4 regions of the Ruegeria sp. YKSE079 genome follow, and region 4 is predicted to be linked to each of the others. Evidence: riboswitches for the same ligand, from Rfam matches in the RefSeq annotation. Region 4 holds a riboswitch; each other region holds the start of a gene.
What was found. A riboswitch is a leader RNA that binds a small molecule or an ion and turns the genes downstream of it on or off. The one in region 4 is predicted to bind cobalamin.
Positions count from the first base shown of each region.

Region 1: linked by a shared signal. The riboswitch ahead of AC2FMY_RS15690 (CbtB domain-containing protein) and the one ahead of AC2FMY_RS02090 (ABC transporter substrate-binding protein) in region 4 are both predicted to bind cobalamin.
Region 2: linked by a shared signal. The riboswitch ahead of bluB (5,6-dimethylbenzimidazole synthase) and the one ahead of AC2FMY_RS02090 (ABC transporter substrate-binding protein) in region 4 are both predicted to bind cobalamin.
Region 3: linked by a shared signal. The riboswitch ahead of AC2FMY_RS15620 (DUF1636 family protein) and the one ahead of AC2FMY_RS02090 (ABC transporter substrate-binding protein) in region 4 are both predicted to bind cobalamin.

Region 1 covers NZ_JBXWRJ010000017.1:24,518-29,374, reverse strand. Annotated here, with positions in the region: gene AC2FMY_RS15705 (DUF1636 family protein) at 130-489, shown strand; gene AC2FMY_RS15700 (hypothetical protein) at 477-959, opposite strand; gene AC2FMY_RS15695 (CbtA family protein) at 1,026-1,718, opposite strand; gene AC2FMY_RS15690 (CbtB domain-containing protein) at 1,722-1,892, opposite strand; cobalamin riboswitch at 1,928-2,138, opposite strand; gene cobF (precorrin-6A synthase (deacetylating)) at 2,182-2,925, opposite strand; gene cobA (uroporphyrinogen-III C-methyltransferase) at 2,918-3,646, opposite strand; gene AC2FMY_RS15675 (cobyrinic acid a,c-diamide synthase CobB) at 3,643-4,857, opposite strand, start outside.
Region 2 covers NZ_JBXWRJ010000008.1:29,051-33,907, reverse strand. Annotated here, with positions in the region: gene AC2FMY_RS08985 (leucyl aminopeptidase family protein) at 1-63, opposite strand, end outside; gene AC2FMY_RS08980 (hypothetical protein) at 126-515, opposite strand; gene AC2FMY_RS08975 (carbonic anhydrase) at 666-1,316, shown strand; gene bluB (5,6-dimethylbenzimidazole synthase) at 1,361-2,128, opposite strand; cobalamin riboswitch at 2,173-2,350, opposite strand; gene AC2FMY_RS08965 (hypothetical protein) at 2,529-2,921, shown strand; gene AC2FMY_RS08960 (aspartate-semialdehyde dehydrogenase) at 2,981-4,003, opposite strand; gene AC2FMY_RS08955 (glycosyltransferase family 4 protein) at 4,116-4,857, opposite strand, start outside.
Region 3 covers NZ_JBXWRJ010000017.1:11,165-16,021, reverse strand. Annotated here, with positions in the region: gene cobN (cobaltochelatase subunit CobN) at 1-1,195, opposite strand, end outside; gene cobW (cobalamin biosynthesis protein CobW) at 1,211-2,266, opposite strand; gene AC2FMY_RS15620 (DUF1636 family protein) at 2,270-2,653, opposite strand; cobalamin riboswitch at 2,724-2,930, opposite strand; gene AC2FMY_RS15615 (LysR family transcriptional regulator) at 3,002-3,886, opposite strand; gene AC2FMY_RS15610 (NAD(P)-dependent oxidoreductase) at 3,965-4,857, shown strand, end outside.
Region 4 covers NZ_JBXWRJ010000002.1:98,106-102,962, forward strand. Annotated here, with positions in the region: gene AC2FMY_RS02085 (FecCD family ABC transporter permease) at 1-938, opposite strand, end outside; gene AC2FMY_RS02090 (ABC transporter substrate-binding protein) at 935-1,945, opposite strand; cobalamin riboswitch at 2,096-2,288, opposite strand; gene AC2FMY_RS02095 (Mur ligase family protein) at 2,331-4,067, opposite strand; gene cphA (cyanophycin synthetase) at 4,077-4,857, opposite strand, start outside.

The sequences.
Region 1 (4,857 bases), on a different contig from region 4:
TTTGACAAGACTGTGATGCCAGATTTTGCATATGTCCGGTGTCACAATCCCGTGTCCATCCGATCAAACCCGGCTTGCGCATGCAGGTCGAAACCCGCAATAACGGCCCGACGCAAGCATGGGCCATACATGACCACCCAACGTATTCGATTGCTGATCTGTTCCAGCTGCCTTGGAGCGCGGGATCGCGAGGCCGAGCGTGATGCCGTGACAGATGCGCTTGCAAAGGCCGGGCTTTCCGATCGGGTCGAACTTACGCAACACGCCTGTTTCAGCGCATGCGAGCAACCGGTTGCCCTGGGGTTGCAGGGGCAGGGACTGGCCTCGTATGTCTTTTCCGACCTTGATCCGGTCAAGGATGCTGACGACATCGCCGCCACTTGCCAGACTTATCTGGACAGCGCCTCGGGCTGGATCGAAGACGCCCGACCATGCGGGCGGCTTCGCCTGTGCCTGCGCGCGCGGATACCGGCGATTCAGTCGACCTGAACCGCGACCGAGGCGGCGACGGGCACGTCATCCACGGTCAGCTGGCTGTGATCGTTGGCGTTCAGAGAGACTTCGATCTCGACCTCGCCTTTGGGCAATTCGTCGATATGCATCCACTCGCCATAAAGGCGCGCCAGCTTGGCACCATTGACATAGACATGCGCATGGCCTTCGCCCGGCCTGTCCGCCAGCGAGGCATTTTCCGGGGAAAAGCGGAAATTCCGCGGAATGACATGCAGATTCCAACCGGCCATCGGATCCTTGGCAAGCATGACCTCAAGTCCCGGTGCGTCCGCGCCCGATGAAAAATTTATGGTTGTGGCATGATCATGTGAACCGGCTTCGCCGTGTTGGGCCGGGTCGCCGTGATCGTGGCCTTCAAATGTCACGCCATAACCCGCCGCCGTCACGAAACCTGCGCCAGCGCCAAAGATCAGGCCGATGCCGAAAAGTGCGAGAGATCGGAACATCTCGAATCCTTTTGATATAAATAATCCCGCCGGGCGTCTGGCCCGGCGGGATGCATCAGCAAACGATTACGCGTTGGCTTCGGCGCGTTTTCCTTCGGCCTGCCAGAAATATCCGGCAAACGTGCCCACCAGAACCCAGGCGGCCATACCGACACCAAAGGCGCGCGCCGCGAACAGGGCGCCCAGTTCGGTCGGAACCGGGCCGGTAAAGCTGTCGGGTTCGGGGGCTCCGATCAGGTGCGGCGCCAAAAGCAGCACGGTCGCGATCAGGTAGCTGATCAGATTGCCACCGAACGCGATCAGCCACATGGCGACACCTGCCGCTGCCACGGTTCCGGTCCACCAGATCTGGCGCGCGGTGATGTCGGAATAGGCCACACCGGGCACCTCAGGCGCCAAGGACAGTCCGGGCGCGAAGTGGAAAGTGATGAAGCCCGCCAACCCCCACAGGATGCCGGTGCGGGCATTGACCTCATGGCCCATCCGTTCTGCCATCGACATCAGGGCCACCAGCACCAGCGCATAGCCGGTATAGGTCAGCATGGTGAACACGATGCTCAGCCCATCGCGCATCAGGTCGAACCCCGGCAGATCCGGATGTGCCGAAACGGCGGCTGCTCCGAAATGCACCAATTCGCCGGACTCGTAGAGTTCAGCGTGAAGCAGGACGGGCTGCACAAATACGAGCTGCAGCAGGGCGGTGATCAGCCCTGCTGCAGCGCCAGCGAACAACGCGCTGGTCAGAATGCGACTGAACATGGGTCAGTGGCAGGGGAAGCCGGTTGAGTGGCGCACATCATGAGCGGCGTCGTGCAGGGCGGATGCCTGAACATGGCCGGTCAGGGTGATGATCCCCAGACCCAGAACAACAGCAAACAGAGCCGGAAGGATGGCCGAACCGGCAGCAGATGCCTTGAGCGTTTTGGTCGTCATTTTAGTCCTCCTGAGCCGCCGCACCCGACGGCCGGTGTTTCGTTTCTTGCCTGGCAGGTCTCCTGGCTTGCGGGTCGGTGCCTCTGTTCGCCTTCCCCCCGGGACAGTTCCGGGAGTGGCTGGTTGAACAGAAGCTCACCGCTTACAGTCGCGGGGGCGGCTTTGGATTTGACCACCGGGATGGCCGCACCAAATTCCCTCTTAGCACCGGAATTCTCCGGCAGGACCAGACCCTTTCATTTAGCCGCGATGCAGTCGTTCGCGCAATTCCCATTTGCGACCCATTCGGTCATTTTTCGCGCCTGCGCAGCAAATAGATGTCCATGATCCAGCCATGATCGGCGCGTGCCCGGGCACGGGTTTCAAGAATCTTGTCCGCAACGTCCGCCAGAGGGCCTTTGACCAGGATTTCTTCCTTCATGCCCACATACGCGCCCCACCAAATGTCGAACGCCATCATATCAAGGCTTTGAAACGAGCATTCGCCGTCCAGCATGACCGCAACCTTGTCGGCACCGTCAGGCCAGCCCTCGTCCCGGATGCGGCGGCCGGTCGTGACGACATAGGGCGCGCCGATGTCGTTGATCGGAATCGCATGGGCGGCCGTCAGTGCCTGCAGCGCGGTGATGCCGGGAATCACCCGTGTGACCGGCTGCGGGTCCAGCCGCGACGCAATTCGCAGCGAACTGTCATAAAGCGATGGATCACCCCAGATCAGCAGCGCCACCTGCCGGGCCTGCGGAAACCCGGCGATCGTCTCCTGCCAGCGCAGGGCGATAGCGTCATGCCATTCGTCCACGCCGCGTAAATAGCCGTTATCGGCGCGGCGCCTGGGGATATCGAAATAGGCGATCTGAGGTGCCGCGTCCGCCACTTGCGCGATGATCTCCTCCCGCAGTCCAGCCAGATCGGCCTTGTTCTCGCCCTTGCGGGGGATCAGGATCAGGTCCGCCGCCCGTATCGCGTTTGCCCCCTGGAACGTGACGTGATCGGGATTGCCGGTGCCGATACCGATCAGGTTCAGCTCATACATCCCCGAACTCCGCCAACGGGCCGTAAAGGATCAGGGCGGGGGCGGTGCCGACCTCTGATTTCAGTTGCTCCGCCAATGCTCCGATCGTTGCGCGTTGCAGTTTCTGGTCCGGCGTCGACACGGATTCGGCCATCAGCGCCGGGGTGTCGAGCGGCAGCCCGTGGTCATTCAGAGCCTCGACCAGCAATGGAAACGTGCGCTTGCCCATGAAAACGACGGTGGTCGCGCCAGCATCGGCCAAGGCAGGTAAATTCAGATCCTGAGGCAGCTTGCCGCTGACATCATGGCCGGTGACGAACTGCACCCGCCGCGCCGTCAGCCTGCGGGTCAGCGGAATGCCCGCCGCCGCCGCCGCCGCGATGGCCGACGGGATGCCGGGAATGATCTCATAGTCGATACCGGCCTCGCGCAGGGCGACGATTTCCTCCTCCAACCGACCGAACAGACCACCATCACCGGATTTCAGCCGTACGACACGCTGTCCGGTCTGGGCATAATCGACCAGCAGACGGCTGACATGGTCCTGCTTGGGCGAGGGGCGACCGGCGCGTTTGCCGACACCGACCAGATCGGCATCCTCGCGCGCGTGTGTCAGGATCGGACCGCTGCTCAGATCATCGAACAGCACCGCGTCGGCCTTGCCGAGCCGGTCCACCGCCTTGAGCGTCAAAAGTTCCGGATCGCCGGGACCGGAGCCGATGAAAGAGACAAAGCCGCTCATGTCGAAGCCTCCGCAATCAGGTGGAAAAAGGTGCCGGTAACGTTGCCGCGTACCGAGCCGGTTTGAGGGCCTTCGACCCCTTCAGCGTCAAAGACCTGCGCCAGCGGCGCGTCCGGTTGGTCGACAATCGACGAATAGTGAAACTCGTGCCCGCGCAACATTGCGCCCGCGCCATGTCCGGGTATCGGCGCAATCAGACGCGCCTTGCGGTATCCCAGATTGAACTTGCGTTTTTCATAAGACGTGACCAGACCCAACAGCCCGGCCATCTTGTGGCCTACCCCATCCTTGTCGATCAGTGCTTCGCCCAGGGCCATGTAACCGCCGCATTCACCGTGTACAGGCTTTGTCTCGGCATGTTTGCGCAGACCGGTCAGGAACGTGTCGGCTGTTGCCAGCTTGCCAGCATGCAATTCGGGATAACCACCCGGCAGCCAGACCAGATCGGCATCCGCCGCCGGCGCCTCATCCGCCAGCGGAGAAAACGGCAGGATTTCGGCCCCCGCCGCGCGCCAGCCTTCCAACAAATGCGGATAGGTAAAGGAAAAGGCCTCGTCCCGCGCCAATGCGATGCGCTGCGCCGGGGGAAATGGCAGCGCCGACGCCGAGGACCCTTGCGGACTTGATGAAGCCGCCGCCTTGATTGCCTCCAGATCCACATGTTCGCGCAAAAACGCCGCGTAACCGGCAATCGCGCTTTCCAGATCGGGGTGTTCAACCGCCTGTATCAGGCCCAGATGCCGTTCAGGCAAGGTCAGATCGCCCCGGCGCGGCAGTACGCCCAGCACCGGCAGACCCGCACGCTCCATCCCCAACCGGGTCAGGCGTTCATGTCGGGGGCTGGCGCAGCGGTTCAATATCACCCCGGCAAAGGGCAGGTCAGGGTTGTACATCCGGAACCCCAGCGCCGTGGCCGCCGCCGATTGCGCCTGACCGCCCACATCCAGAACCAGTACCACCGGCCAACCCATCCGCAGTGCGGTTTCGGCGCTCGACCCATGGCCCAGCTCGCCCGGTTTGGCAACGCCGTCGAACAGGCCCATCGACCCTTCGGCCACCACGATGTCCGCACCCTCGGCCTGGGCCGAGATCGCGCCCAGCAGCGGTTCGCCCATCGCCCAGCTGTCCAGGTTGAACGAGGAACGCCCCGCCGCCGCGCGGTGAAAGGCCGGGTCGATGTAATCCGGCCCGCTCTTGAACGGTTGAACGGT
Region 2 (4,857 bases), on a different contig from region 4:
GGCCTGTTCGATTACATGCAGGTGCAGGGCGTGGTCGGAGGGAGGGGCAAAAGACAGGGGCATGAACGGCTCGCTTGGTTGAGGTGCGGCCAGACTACCTTGCGCCGGGGCACCTGCAAGCCATTTCAGATCGAAAGATGCCGTTGGTCCCAAACCGCAACCAACGACTGCTCGCCGACCCGGATCAGGCGGAACAGCGTGGCGCTGGCGGCGACGTGGTCTCCGGCATCCACGGCTTCTGACACATCTCCCGCCACGCGGGTCAGCGCCGTCATGCCGACCTGTTCGGCAATCGCCACCAGCGAGCGTGCGGCCTTGCGCAGACCCAGCCAATCCCGCTGTCGCCACATGAGTTCGCATCGCGACAGCCGCAGGGCCAGCTCTTCGATGGCGCGGCATACCACATCCTCGGCGCCCGAATCGCCCAGCTGATCGTAAAGATTTCCCAGAGGGTCCGGATCCAGTCGCACGGTTTCCCTCTGAACGAGTGTGATCACTTTCTCCACCACGTTCACCCCAATAAAGTCGCACCCCCACGGCACGGTCGCATCCTCGCGCCACAGTGGTTGGCAAAAGGTTTCGGCAAAAGTGGATAATGTCTCGAATTTTGTTTCAATTCGGATTAGATCACGCTGCAGCACAGAAAACCTTGGGGATTTACTGGAATGGACTTCGCTAAACCTCTGCCGAATTATCTGGTCAAGCGCTACCATGGCTGGAAAGCCACGACCTATGCCGAGAACGAGGCCTGGTACCGCACATTGGCCAACGAAGGGCAGCATCCGCGCGCCATGGTGATCTCCTGCTGCGACAGCCGGGTGCACGTCACATCTATCTTCGGCGCCGATCAGGGCGAATTCTTCATCCACCGCAACATTGCCAACCTGGTACCGCCCTATGCGCCCGATGGCGATCACCACGGCACCAGCGCGGCCATCGAATATGCGGTCACCGCGCTGAAGGTCGCGCATCTGATCGTGCTGGGCCATTCGCAATGTGGTGGCGTTCAGGGCTGTATCGACATGTGCAAGGGGCAGGCGCCACAGCTTGAGGCCAAGGAAAGCTTCGTCGGGCGCTGGATGGATATCCTGAAACCGAAATACGATCTGGTTGCCGATCTCAAGGACAACATCGAACAGGCTCGCCAGTTCGAGAAACAGGCCGTGGTGGCCTCGCTGGAAAACCTGATGACCTTCCCGTTCGTCGCCTCCGCCGTCGAGGCCAAAAGCCTCAGCATTCACGGCCTTTGGACCGACATCGGCGCAGGCGGATTGCAGAGCTATGATCCTGCGAAAGGAAAGTTCGAACCGGTCTGAGTGACCCGGGCGCCGATCTTCGGCGCCCGAACCGCTTCTGGAAATCAGTCTAGCCGCCGCGACAGGAACGTTCCGTCTGCGATTGATGCCTGGTCCGCGCGCAAGCGCCCGGTCAGTTCTGCATCACCGCCGGTTTGCCCCCATTGACCAAAGTGCACGTGGTCGGTGATCGCGCGGCGCGGCAGCCAACCAGCCTTTTCAAGTTCCGGCCTGTCGTGAAAACCACGGACCAGCCCGACACAAAGATATGCGACGGGTACAACCTCGGCGGGCAGGTTCAGCACCTCTTTCAGCGCGCCATTGTCAAGGATCGACACCCAGCCCACCCCCAGCCCCTCGGCTCGTGCCGCCAGCCAGAAGTTCTGTACCGCACAGACCGACGAGAACATGTCCATTACCGGAATATGAGTGCGACCGATCACCACCGGCCCAGAGCGGCTGCGGTCGCAAGTGATGCAGATGTTGATCGGCGCCTCGAGGATACCTTCCAGCTTGAGCTTGCGATAAGTGTCGCGCTGCTCGACCGGGAACATCAGCGCGGCCTCAGCATGGGCCTTGGCAAACAGCTCATGCACCTGCCGCCGCATATCACGGTCCTGCAGGATCAGGAAATCCCACGGCTGCATGTATCCCACCGATGGCGCGTGATGCGCCGCCAAAAGGACACGGCTCAACCGGTCTTCGGGTATCGGGTCCGGCAGGAAATCCCCGCGGGTGTCGCGGCGGTTGAGGATAGTTCGATAAACCGCTTCGCGGCTCGCCTTGTCAAAAGCGTCGGGCGCCATCAGCGCCGGTTTGGTGGTAATGGCCATCGGAGTCCCCTTGGATGGTCCCGCGCCGCCCGCCGTCCACGCAGGCTGCGCCATCCCTTCCGGCCGGTCTTCTGACTCGGGATCTTCCCGCGCGAACCCCTTCCCGGCCAGGGCCAGTGGTTCATGTCCGCACAGTCCCCCTTACAGCGTTGGGCACGTCGCGGGTTTGCACCGCGTTCCCGATTCTCCCGACGGGCGGGCACCGAAAGGTGGGCGGACACTAGACGCCTATGCAGGGCAGTCAACGAAAAAGAGATGCGTTTTCCCCGACCTTGCGTGCGTCGCTTGACAGGCTCCTCCAGTTTGGACGGTTCGATCCGCTTCAGTCGAGGCAAGAACTTGTGCGCCTTTGTGGCGCGCGTTAGCATTTCTTCCTGTGATTGTTTAGGAGGGATTTGTTATGGCTCGTCATAGCTATGGTCATGGCGTTGAAGGCACGCGTGTTTCGGACGCGAATTTCGAAAGAATAAGGCAAAACATAGGTCGGACCAAGCCGGGGATAACCTCAACCTATAGGGTCGTCTCGGGTGTTATTTGTGTCGTCACAGGATTTGCCATGCGGTTGGCGACGGAAACAATAAACGATCCCAGCTTTACCCCGGAAACAGCGTCGAATTTCCTGCCCGCGCTGCTGTTCGCGTTCCTGTATCACGTCGTCGTATTCGGCGGCTTGTTAATTGCGATTTTCGTATACAAAAAATACCCGAAGTTCGCCTGGATCATCTTTGCAAATTTCTTTGGTTATACGTGGGCTGGCATATCGATTCGAAGCGATGGGTTTTTCGGGCTGTAAACAATGGCGAAGAGGGCGACACATTGTATCGCCTTCTGCAATTCCACATCTAACCGGTTTCAACCCTTTTTCAGCACTTCCCGCCCCAGCAGTTCGGCGATCTGCACCGCGTTCAGGGCAGCGCCCTTGCGCAGGTTGTCGCTGACGCACCACAGGTTCAGGCCGTTCTCGATGGTCGAGTCCTGCCGGATGCGGCTGATGAAGGTGGCAAAATCGCCGACGCATTCCACCGGCGTGACATAGCCACCGGCCTCGCGCTTGTCGATCACCATGATGCCCGGCGCCTCGCGCAGGATGTCGCGGGCCTCATCCTCGTCCAGGAACTCTTCGAACTCGATGTTCACCGCCTCGGAATGGCCGACGAAGACCGGCACCCGCACGCAGGTCGCGGTGACCTTGATCTTGGGGTCCACGATCTTCTTGGTCTCGGCCACCATCTTCCACTCTTCCTTGGTCGAGCCATCCTCCATGAAGACGTCGATATGCGGAATGACGTTGAAGGCGATCTGCTTCTGGAACTTCTTCGGCTCGACCTCGTTGATCGGGTTGTAGACGGCCTTGGTCTGATCCCACAGCTCGTCCATGCCTTCCTTGCCCGCTCCCGACACCGACTGATAGGTCGACACCACGACGCGCTTGATCCTGGCACGGTCATGCAGCGGTTTCAGCGCAACCACCATCTGCGCGGTCGAGCAGTTGGGGTTCGCGATGATATTCTTCTTGGAATAGTCGTGGATCGCCTGCGGGTTCACTTCCGGCACGATCAGCGGAATGTCCGGGTCATAGCGATAGAGCGAAGAGTTGTCGATCACGACACAGCCCGCCGCCGCCGCCTTGGGCGCGTAATCCTTGGTCGCGGCCGAACCCACGGCAAACAGCGCCATGTCCCAGCCGGTAAAGTCAAAGGTGGCCAAGTCCTGGGTCTTGATCGTCTTGTCGCCAAAGCTGACTTCGGTGCCCAGCGAACGACGGCTTGCCAAAGCGGCAATTTCGTCCACGGGGAACTGGCGCTCGGCCAGGATGTTCAGCATTTCGCGGCCCACGTTGCCCGTGGCGCCGACGACGACGACGCGATAGCCCATGTCTTGTCTCCTGAGTTAAGGACGCGCGTTCATAGCACCCTTTGTCGCAGAAGAAAGGGGGCAGGCGGCGTATTTGCGTCCCTGACGTCAATTTGAGGCGTGGCGCTGTGTCTCAGCCCCCGGCCAGAAGGCCCTCATAGACCTCGACCAGCGCATTTGCTTCGCCCTCGATATCAAAATGCGTCTCTACATGGGTGCGGGCCGTCACTCCGGACCGGGCCAGAGAATCGCGGTCCGCCAGCATCTCCGCCGCCGCGCCGGCCAGCGCCTGGATGTTGTTCGGGGCCACGACGCGACCCAGCGACGGGTCGGTCACGATTTCGGAAAACGCGCCCACATCGGTGGCCACCACCGGCACACCGCAGGCCATCGCCTCCAGCGGGGTCAGGCCGAACCCTTCCCATCGCTGGGGGGCGATGAACAGGTCCAGAATCTGATACCATTCCGCGATCCGGTCCACGGTGACCTCGGGCTTGAACAGGATGCGGTGGGCCAGCCCGGCGTCTGCGACCTTCTGTTTCAGATCGTTCAGAAAGCTGGTGTGCTGCTCGGTCGCCCGGCCCATGACAATGCCCGATACATCGTCGAACCGCCCACACAGATCGATCATCGCATCGACAAAGGCATCCGTGCCTTTCTGGTGCCGGATGCGGCCATAACAGCCCAGCAATATCCCGTCGGGCAGCCCCAATCGCGCCCGCACGGCGGCGCGATCCTTGGGCGGGGTGAAATCCTGCAGGTTGATCCCGTGCATGATCACGCGCGCGTCCCGGTCCAGATACCCGGCGGTCTTGCGCGAGGTCGCCACCACCGCGTCCATCTTCGAGATCAGCCACTTGGTATAACCCGTGTGC
Region 3 (4,857 bases), on a different contig from region 4:
GTCCCACCGCGTGGGCCATCTGCCAGTCCTTGCCGGGATAGGTCGATAGCACCAGCACCGGCACTTGTTTTGCCTTGGGTTTCGACGTCAGGCAAAGCCAACCCGACACCCGATCCACCAGCGCCCCGATCCGGTCGGGTTCGGGTGCGTGCATTGCACGTGCGAATTGCAGATGCGCGTCGCGCTGCCCCGGCTCCTTGAACGAGATCACGCTGCCGGTGATGCGGCCATCCACTTCGGGCAGCACCACGTGCATGGCCAGGTCCGCAGGCGACAGACCCCGTTCCGCCTCGTCCCACGCCTTGCGGTTCGAGGTGGCGAGCATGGCCTGAAAAACCGGTACCCCCGCGGCATCCAGAGGCGATGTGCCTCCGCCGCCCTTGCCGGAAAAGGCGGTTGCGTTGACGAGGGCCGCAGGTGTCAGCGAAGCAACCTGCTCTGCCAGCCATTTGGCCGATGCGGGCGCTTTCAGCGACGGTGCAAACAGACCGACGGCATCATATCCGCGGGCCCGGAACGCGCGGATCAAGGCGGCGATCGGCGCCGTGTCAGCCGCGCTGAGATAGGCGCGGTAAAACGTGACAAGGATGCGGGGCTTGCCATCTTCGAAGGCGGTCTCTGCCGCGATTACCCCCTGGTCCGGGCACCACGCGCCGCATTCGGGCAGCGCTTTGGACCCCATCACCGGTCCGGCATACAATCCCGTCGCCAGCGCCATCTGTGCCAGCGCGGCCTGGGCCGCCACCTCGCCGCCGGTATCGCACAGATGCGCAAGGCGGCGCAGGGTCGAGACCGGCAGGGTGGAATAGTCGTCCAGCCGGGTATCCTCACGCCCGTCCGCTGGCAGAACAGCCAGCGCCAGCCCTTTCGATTGCGCCAGCGCATGAACCTGCTGCAGCCCGTAAGACCAGTACGGCACGCCGCCTATAAGCCGGATCAGGATGCCCTTGGCCCCCTCCAGCGTCTGTTCGACATAGGTATCGACCGACAGCGGATGCTTAAGCGCCGACAGATTTGCCAGCCGCAATGACGGCATCCGCCCCTCGGCTCCGCCGCCGCGATGCCAGCCCGCCGCGAACGCGCCAAGGTCGCTGTCGGAAAAGGACAGCACCACCAGATCGCCCGGGCTCTGGCCCAGATCGGTCGGTGTTTCGGTCTCTTCCAGACCGTGGCTTTCGCGAAAGACGACATGCATTGGCGTCTCGGTCCCTTATTCGGCGGCCTCGGCCACACCTTCGAGAATACCGCGAATTGCGGCTTCGTTGATGTCGTCATGCTCGGCAATCACCACCAGGCGCGAGCGGCGCTCTTCGCCCGGTTTCCAAGCCCGGTCGTATTGGTGGCGAACACGCGCGCCCACAGCCTGCACCAGCAGACGCATCGGTTTGTCGGATACGGCGGCGTACCCTTTGACGCGCAGGATGTTCAATTCGTTTGCCAGACGTTCGATCCGGGCCATCAGGTCGGCGGGATCGGATTGCTCGGGCAACTCGATCACGACGCTTTCGAAATCATCGTGTTCATGATCGTCCGCCCCGTCGTGGTGCGATGGGCGGGCATCCATGTCATCCTCGGCAGCGGCCTCCAGCCCCAGGATAACGCGCACGTCCACGGCCCCTTCGGCGACCTCGACCACCGGCAGCGGGCGCGGGGCCTCGGCAGCGATGATTTCCCTGGCCTTCGCAACGCCGTCGGGTCCGGCCAGGTCGGGCTTGGTCAGCAGGATGATATCGGCGCAGGAAATCTGGTCTTCGAACACCTCTGACAGCGGCGTTTCGTGGTCGATGGACTCGTCCGCCATGCGCTGGGCGTCCACCGCTTCGACGTTCGGCGCGAAGCGACCAGCGGCCACCGCCTCGGCATCGGCCAGCGCAATCACACCGTCCACGGTGATCTTCGACCGGATGTCGGGCCAGTCGAACGCCTTGAGCAACGGTTTCGGCAGCGCCAGACCCGAGGTTTCGATCAGGATGTGATCGGGGCGCGGCTCCAGCGCCATCAGCGCCTCGATGGTGGGGATGAAATCGTCGGCCACGGTGCAGCAGATACAGCCATTGGCAAGCTCCATGATGTTTTCCGCCGGGCAATCCGGAATGGCGCAACTTTTCAGGATCTCACCATCGACGCCCACATCGCCGAATTCGTTGACCACCACGGCCAACCGCTTGCCCTGTGGGTTCTGCATCAGGTGGCGGATCAGCGTGGTCTTGCCCGAGCCCAGAAAGCCGGTAATCACGGTGACGGGAAGTTTTTCAAGGGTGCTCATGGCTCAGGCTCCAATCGGGGGAATGCGGGCGGCGCAGTTCTTGCGGAAATGTTCGGGGCGGTCGCGCCACTTTACCAGCCCGTCCTCGGTGGCCAGGTATTTGGTCGCGCCTTCGACGATGATCGCGACATCGTCTGTTTCGCTCAGGTTCTCATAGACGAAGGTCCAGCGCGACGGCCCGCCACGCAGCACGATCGAACAGCCCTGATCGCAGTTCGACAGACACTCGACCGGTTTCAGCAGAACGCCATCGGGCAGTTCGACCTCGGTCAGCGCCTTGTGCAACAGCGCGCCCGGGCGCTGGGCGTCATCCTCGATGGGCAGACCCCGGCGGCAGGTGGTGCAGACCAGCAGTTCGACTGGTGCAGGCTCGGTCACGTCTCTCATCCCCCCATTCAGGTTTCGGGGAACGGGGTTTCATGCGGGCCACGGCCCGACACCGGAACACCCCGTCCGGTCTGGTCTTCGGGCGCTGGCAGGTCTCCCGGCTTACGGATGTCAGGGCTTGTCCCTGTCGGGTGTCCCGCCTTCCCGGCCTGTCGGCCAGTGGCATTTGGGCACCCTCTCCGGTCACGGTCGCGGGGGCGGCTGCGTTTGACGGTGAACCGCTGACGCATTCCCTTTTCATCTGCTCGCGCAGACACCAACAGCGCGGACATGCGGCAAGGGCAGGGGACTTGTCAAGCGCGGCGTCAGGCTTGTGAACCGTCAGGGTGAAAAAGCGACCCGCCATCGTTAACCAGCGGCATCGCCAGCCAACCTGTCCCGCAGCCATGCCTCGAAAAGGCGTGCTGAACCGGAAACCGATGTCGCCGCGTCGGATCGGATCAGGTAATGCGACTGCCCAAAGGGAATCGGTGGCCCGGCAATTTGCAGCGGTGCGCCCTGGGATATGGCATTGCGCGCAAAACGGCCGAGGATGGTGGCGTAACCCGCCCCTCCCATCACCAGTTGCAACGCCGCGACCGTGGTATCGACGGCGTGCCGGGTTGCCGATGGGTCGTGGTCAAGCCCGTGCGCCTCAAGGTAGCGCGCCCAGTTGTCCTCGTAGCCGAGAATGTGGATCAACGGCCCGCTGTGCATCTGCCGGATGGTGGGAACGGGGTCACCGGCACGGCAGACCGGAACGATGGTTTCCTCGCTCAACTTCTCGGCCATGACGCCCGGCCAATCGCCATATCCCAACCGGATCTCGATATCGACATCTGCAGGGGCGGCGCTGTCATTCCAGATATGCGACACCAGCCGCACAGGGATTTCCGGATATTGCGCGCTGAAATCAGGCAATTCCGCCGCGATCCAATAGGTGGCGGTCGAAATTGCTGCCCGTATTGTCAGGCTTTGGCGGGTGGCCGGACCAAACAGGCTGTTGGTGCTGAGCGCGATATCCGACAGCGCCCGCCGCACGGTCAGCGCATAGGATTGGCCAAGTTCGGTCAATTCGATCCGACGCGCGGCGCGCAGAAACAGTTTTTCGCCCAAATCCTCTTCCAGCGAGCGGATATGCAGCGACACTGCCGTCTGGGTCAGCCCAAGTTCTTTCGCCGCCGTGGTAAAGTTCAGATGGCGTGCCGCCGCCTCAAACGTTCGCAACCAGGCCGGATTTGGAAGGCGGTCCATTTATCACCAAAATTTTTTGACCATTGCGATCATTATTATTCGTTTCTCTTGCCGATTTCAAAGCTTCATAGTCACCGCATGAATCGTATACGCGGGCATACGCCCGCCGGGGAGGACAAATCCATGAAAGTTGGTTTCATCGGTCTGGGTAATGTGGGCCACAAACTGTCAGGCTCGCTCTTGCGGAACGGAATTGATCTGGCGGTGCATGACCTGAATGAAAATCTGGTCGACATGTTCGTCGAGCGTGGCGCCAAACGCGCGGACGGTCCGGCACAGCTGATGCGCGAATGTGACGCCGTCATCACCTGCCTGCCATCGCCTGCGGCCTCGGACGCGGTGATGCAACAGATGCTGCCCGAAGTGAAGCCGGGCAAGATCTGGATGGAGATGTCGACCACCGACGAGGCCGAGGTCAAAAGGCTCGGCGCCATGGTGATCGAGCGCGGCGGCGCCGCGGTGGACTGCCCGGTTTCGGGCGGCTGCCATCGGGCGGATACCGGCAACATCTCGATTTTCGCGGGCTGCGACCGCGCGACGTTCGAACGTATCCTGCCCTTCCTCACCACGATGGGCCGCCGCATCCTGCACACTGGCGACCTCGGGTCGGCTTCGGTTCTGAAGGTTCTCACCAATTATCTGGCGACAGCAAACCTTGTGACCTGTTGCGAAGCATTGGTTGTTGCCAAGGCTGCGGGCATGGATCTGAACACCGCCTATGAGGCGATGAAAATCTCGTCCGGCACCTCGTTCGTGCATGAAACCGAAAGCCAGGTGATCCTGAACGGTTCGCGCGATATTTCCTTCACAATGGATCTGGTGAAAAAGGACATCGGCCTGTTCCAGGAAGTTGCGGATCGCGCCAACGTGCCGTTGGAGATCAACCCGGTTCTGATCGACATCTTCAACGACGGGATCGCGCGTTTTGGCCCCCGCGAGTTGTCTCCCAACATCATCAAGCGCCTCGAAGA
Region 4 (4,857 bases):
ACGATATCCGCTCCAATCAGGAACACGGCACCGATCAGGGCGGCGGTCGGGATCAGGCGGCGATGCCCCGGCCCCACCAGAAATCGCGCGGCATGCGGGATCACCAGCCCGACAAAGCCGATGGACCCCACGATCGATACCATGACCGCCGTCGTCAGCGCGGTGGCAAGGATCAGCACCGCCTGCACCCGCCGGACGGGTATGCCCAGCGACGCCGCGGAATCCGAACCAAAGGTAAAGGCATCCAGCGCGCGGGCGTGAAAACGGCAGATCAGCCAGCCGGCAAAAGCCACAGGTATCGCAAGATACACATCCGGCCAGCGCACCCCGCTCAGGTTGCCCATCAGCCAGAACATGATTCCGCGCGCCTGATCGGCATTGGCGGATTTGGCGATGATGAAGGCCGTCATCGCGTTGAACAGCTGCGATCCCGCAATCCCCGCCAGAACGATCTGCGCCGTTGCCGCCCGTCCGCCACCCGCACCCGCCGCACGGGCCAGGATGGCAACGAACCCAAAAGCCAGCAGCGCACCGTTGAACGCGCCAAAGGACAGGGACAACGCGCCGCCGCCCAATCCGGCGATGGTCACCGCCACCGCCCCGGTCGAGGCCCCGGCAGAGATGCCCAGAATATACGGATCGGCCAGCGCGTTGCGCAGCAGCGCCTGCAGCACCACACCCGCCACGGCCAGTCCCGCGCCGCAGGCCGCGGCGACCAGCGCCCGTGGCAGCCGGTAACTCCACACGATCCCCTGATCGATCGGATCGACGGCCAGACCCGCCCCGGCCAGCTTGTTGGCCAGCACTGAAAACACAAGCTCGGGCGCAAGCGCGGTTTCCCCGATCATCGCGCCCGCCAGAACCGCCGCAACCAGCACCGGCACGGCAAGGCACACGGCCCCCAGTACGTGCCGGGCGATTGCGGCGATCTCGCTCACTGGCTGTTACCGCCGCTGCTCAACTCCTCGGCCAGATCCTCCAGCGCCGGAATTGCGCGTATGGTGGCGTCCATGGCCTGTGCGTCCATGATGACGATGCGGTCGTTCCTGACCGCATCCATCCGGCTGGCCACCGGGTCGTTGCGCAGAAACTCCAGCTTTTTCTCATAGTCATCGGCGGCAAAGCGGCGACGGTCCATCTTGGCGATCACGATGACGGTCGGATTGGCCTTGGCAATGGTTTCCCAGCCCACCGTCGGCCATTCCTCATCCGTTTCGATGACGTTGCGGATGCCCAGCGCGTTCATCATATATCCCGGCGCGCCTTTCTGCCCGGCCACGAACGGATCGCTTTCCATCTCCGGGGACGAGAACCAGAACACGGCGGACACGTCGTCAAGTTCCACCGCCTTCGCCCTGGCAATGGCTGCGGCCTCGCGCGCCCTGTAGTCCGCCACCAGTTCCGCACCCTTCTCGGACGCCCCAAAGACAGCGGCCAGTTCCTCGATCCCCTGATACAGCGTATCGGTCGAGAACATCTCGATCCGCGTCCCGTCACTGCCGACCGAGTTGTCCTTGCCGACGCAATCGGCGGGCATCACATAGGTCGGAATGCCCAGTTCGTGAAACTGTTCGCGCGTGGCAACGATGCCTTCGGGGCCGACATGCCATTCATATTGCGCCGCCACCAGACCGGGCCGCCTGGCAACCACGCTTTCAAAGCTGGGGTCGTTGTCGGCCAGACGCTCCACCTTGGCGTTCACCTCGGCAAATTCAGGCAGAACCTCGTTGAACCAGACCGAGGTTCCCAGAACCTGCTCGCCCAGCCCCAGCGCATAAAGCACCTCGGTCGCGGCCTGACCGACCGTGACCGCCGACGCCACTGGCGCCTCGAACGTCACCGAATGGCCGCAGTTTTCGATGGTCAGCGGAAAACTTTCGCTGGCGGCCACACTTGCCGCCGACAGAGACAGGGAAAGGCCCACAAGGCCGGTACGCAAAACCATGATGATCGATCTCCATATGTCAATGACCGGAGAACGGGTGAAAGGGCATTGACCAAAGCGACAGTCGCATTTCGTCTTCTGTCGGTGCAGGGCGGCGCACGGCCCCCCGGCAGGATCCTTTGGCAACCTCCCCGGACAACCCCGTCCGGTGTGTTTCGGTTTTTACCGGCAGGTCTCCTGACTGACGGGTCGTCGCCTGTCCTGTCTTCCCAGACCTGAAAGGCCCAGTGACACGAACGGACAGCGCTCGCCGCCTACAGTTGCGGGGGCAGTTCCGGTTGATGCCGCGCGGCACCTCGGATTCCCTCTTAGCCCTTTCGGGACCGGTACCGCGCGCTTAGTGCAATCCTTACGGTGCGGCAAGAAAATTCTGCGCGCGCCCGGGCTAGCTCTGCAAAAGGTTCAGCACCGCATCGCGCTCTGACAGAACCAGCAACAGCGCCAGATCACCGGGCTCGACCCGATCCAGGATCATCCTGCTGGCCTCGACCGGCGAGGCCGCGCGCAGAACCTGATCCTCCCGCAGCCCGCATTCCGTGGCGGTCTGCCGGATCAGCGCCGGAATCTCGCCCAGCTCACGCCCCCGCAGATACCCTTCCAACTCGGCGGCGACCACCACATCCGGTTGAAACCCCAGCGCCGTTCTGGTGACCTCCCGGATATCCTGGTCCGACCGATCGCCCGCATGGCTCAGCACGATGAAGCGCCGCTTTGCCGACAGCCCGCCCAGCGCCTCGCACACGGCCGCAATCGAATGTGGATTGTGGGCAAAATCGACAAACACCCGCGCGCCGTTAAAGGCGAACTCGTTGCACCGGCCCGGATTGTCACGGGCATCGGGCCTGAACCCGGCCAGCCCGGCGCGAATGGCCTCAACCGGGATCTCCATCGCACGCGCAAGGCACAGCGCCGCCATCGCGTTCAGGATGTTATAGCGCGCCGCACCCCCCATGGTCAGCGGCACATCGCGAACCGATTGAATGACCTGCTCGGCCTGCCCATCGAAGAACACGATCTCTTCTCCACGCAGGAACGAACAGCACTCTCCCCGCTCGCGGGCGCGGCGGATCAGATCGTTTTCCGGGTCCAGCGAGAACCACCAGATCACACCCGGCGTGGTTTCCGCCTCGTCCCGCACAAAGGGATCATCCGCGTTCAGGACCAGAACACCGCCCTTCTTCAGGGCGCGGCGCACGGCAAACTTCGCCTGCGCCAGTTCCGGCACCGTGTTGACGCCGTACTGGCCCAGATGATCGTTGGCCACATTCGTCACCACCGCGGCCGAGGCCGCGCGGGTCGGCAGCCCCCGGCGCAGGATGCCACCGCGCGCCACCTCAAGACAGGCGATCTCAAGCCGACGGTCCCGCAACAGCATCCGTGCACCGCCCGGCCCGGAATAGTCGCCCCGGTCCAGGATATCGTCCCCCACCCGCACGAACTCGGTCGAGGTCAGCCCCGCCACCCGGCCCGACGCACGGGCAATCGCCTCCAGCAGACGGGTCGTCGTGGTCTTGCCGTTGGTGCCGGTGATGAAAGCGACGGGAATGTTGTGCAACGCGCCCCAATCCACCGCGTCGGGCGAGGGCAACGCATCCCAGGCCCATGTCCGGCTGCCCGCGCCGTGACCCAGCGAGATCTCGTCATCGTCGCACAGGATATCGACGCCGTGCTTCTCCGCCGCCTTGATCAGCGCGATCAGGGCCGGGTTGGCCTCACGCTCCATGACGCCCCTGAGGTCGGCAACCATCGCCTCGAAATTTCCCGAGGCCGCCCCCGTCAACTCCGCCGCACAGAAATGCCAGGCGGTCTGGGCCGCAAATACCGCCGAATACAGCTGATCCATCGGCGCGGAAATCGCCAGGTTCACGCCGCCGGTGAACGCCCGCCACGCCAGCGCCTCATCCTGCCAGCCCAGCGCATCCAGCACGCGGCGCGCATGCACCTGCCACAAGCCGGTGACACGCTGCGCCAGATCACCGTCGAAAAACACATCGACAACCGCCCCCGGACTGTCCCACATCAGGCCCGGCCCGGTCAGCCGGCGCGCGTCGTCCACACGAAACAGATCGCTTTGCGCGCAGGTGATGGTCAGCGCGGTTTCAAGCGCCTCTATCCTGTCCATGTCGCCCCCTCAGTCGGAGTCCTCACCAACATCCCGCGGCAGCCGCACGCCGCGTTCATCCCGGATCAGCGCCTGATCGCTGTCAAACAGCTCCTCGAACGCGCCGGGAACGGGTGCAGGCGCCGCCGCACTCGCCTCGGCAGACTCGGCATCCTCATCCGAATTGAAATAGATGATCTGCTTCCAGCACCGCGCCGTGTCATCACCAAAGATCACCAGCACGTCGCCTGGTGCCGCCATGTCCAGCGCCGCGTTGATCGCCTCGACCTCGTCGGGAATGACGCTGATCGCCTCCTCGGCAACTCCGCCCGACATCAGGCCCGATTTCAGCATCTGCGGGATTTCGTCATGGCCGCGCCCGCGGCGGTTGTCATCGGCCTTGCAGATGAAATGATCGAAATGCCCCGCCAGCGCCTTCGCCGCATCCGCCACGTCCTGATCGCGCCGGTCACCGGGCATCGAGACGACGCACAGCCGCCTGCCCTTGACATCCATCCGGTCGGACATCGCGCTCATCGCCGCCAGCGCCGCCGGGTTGTGCGCATAGTCCAGGATCACCTTGAAGGGATGCTCGTCAAACACGTTCATCCGCCCCGGTGCCTGGAAATAGCTGGTGTCGAAGGTGCGCAACCCGTGCCGGATATTGTCCAGATCGACCCCGAAACTATAAGCCATGGCTGCCGCGAACATGGCGTTCTGCACGTTGAAGATCGCCTTGCCCTCAAGTGCTGCCGGAATCAGATGCGACCACAGGATCGGGATATGCAGCCCGTTGTCATAGATGGTCAAC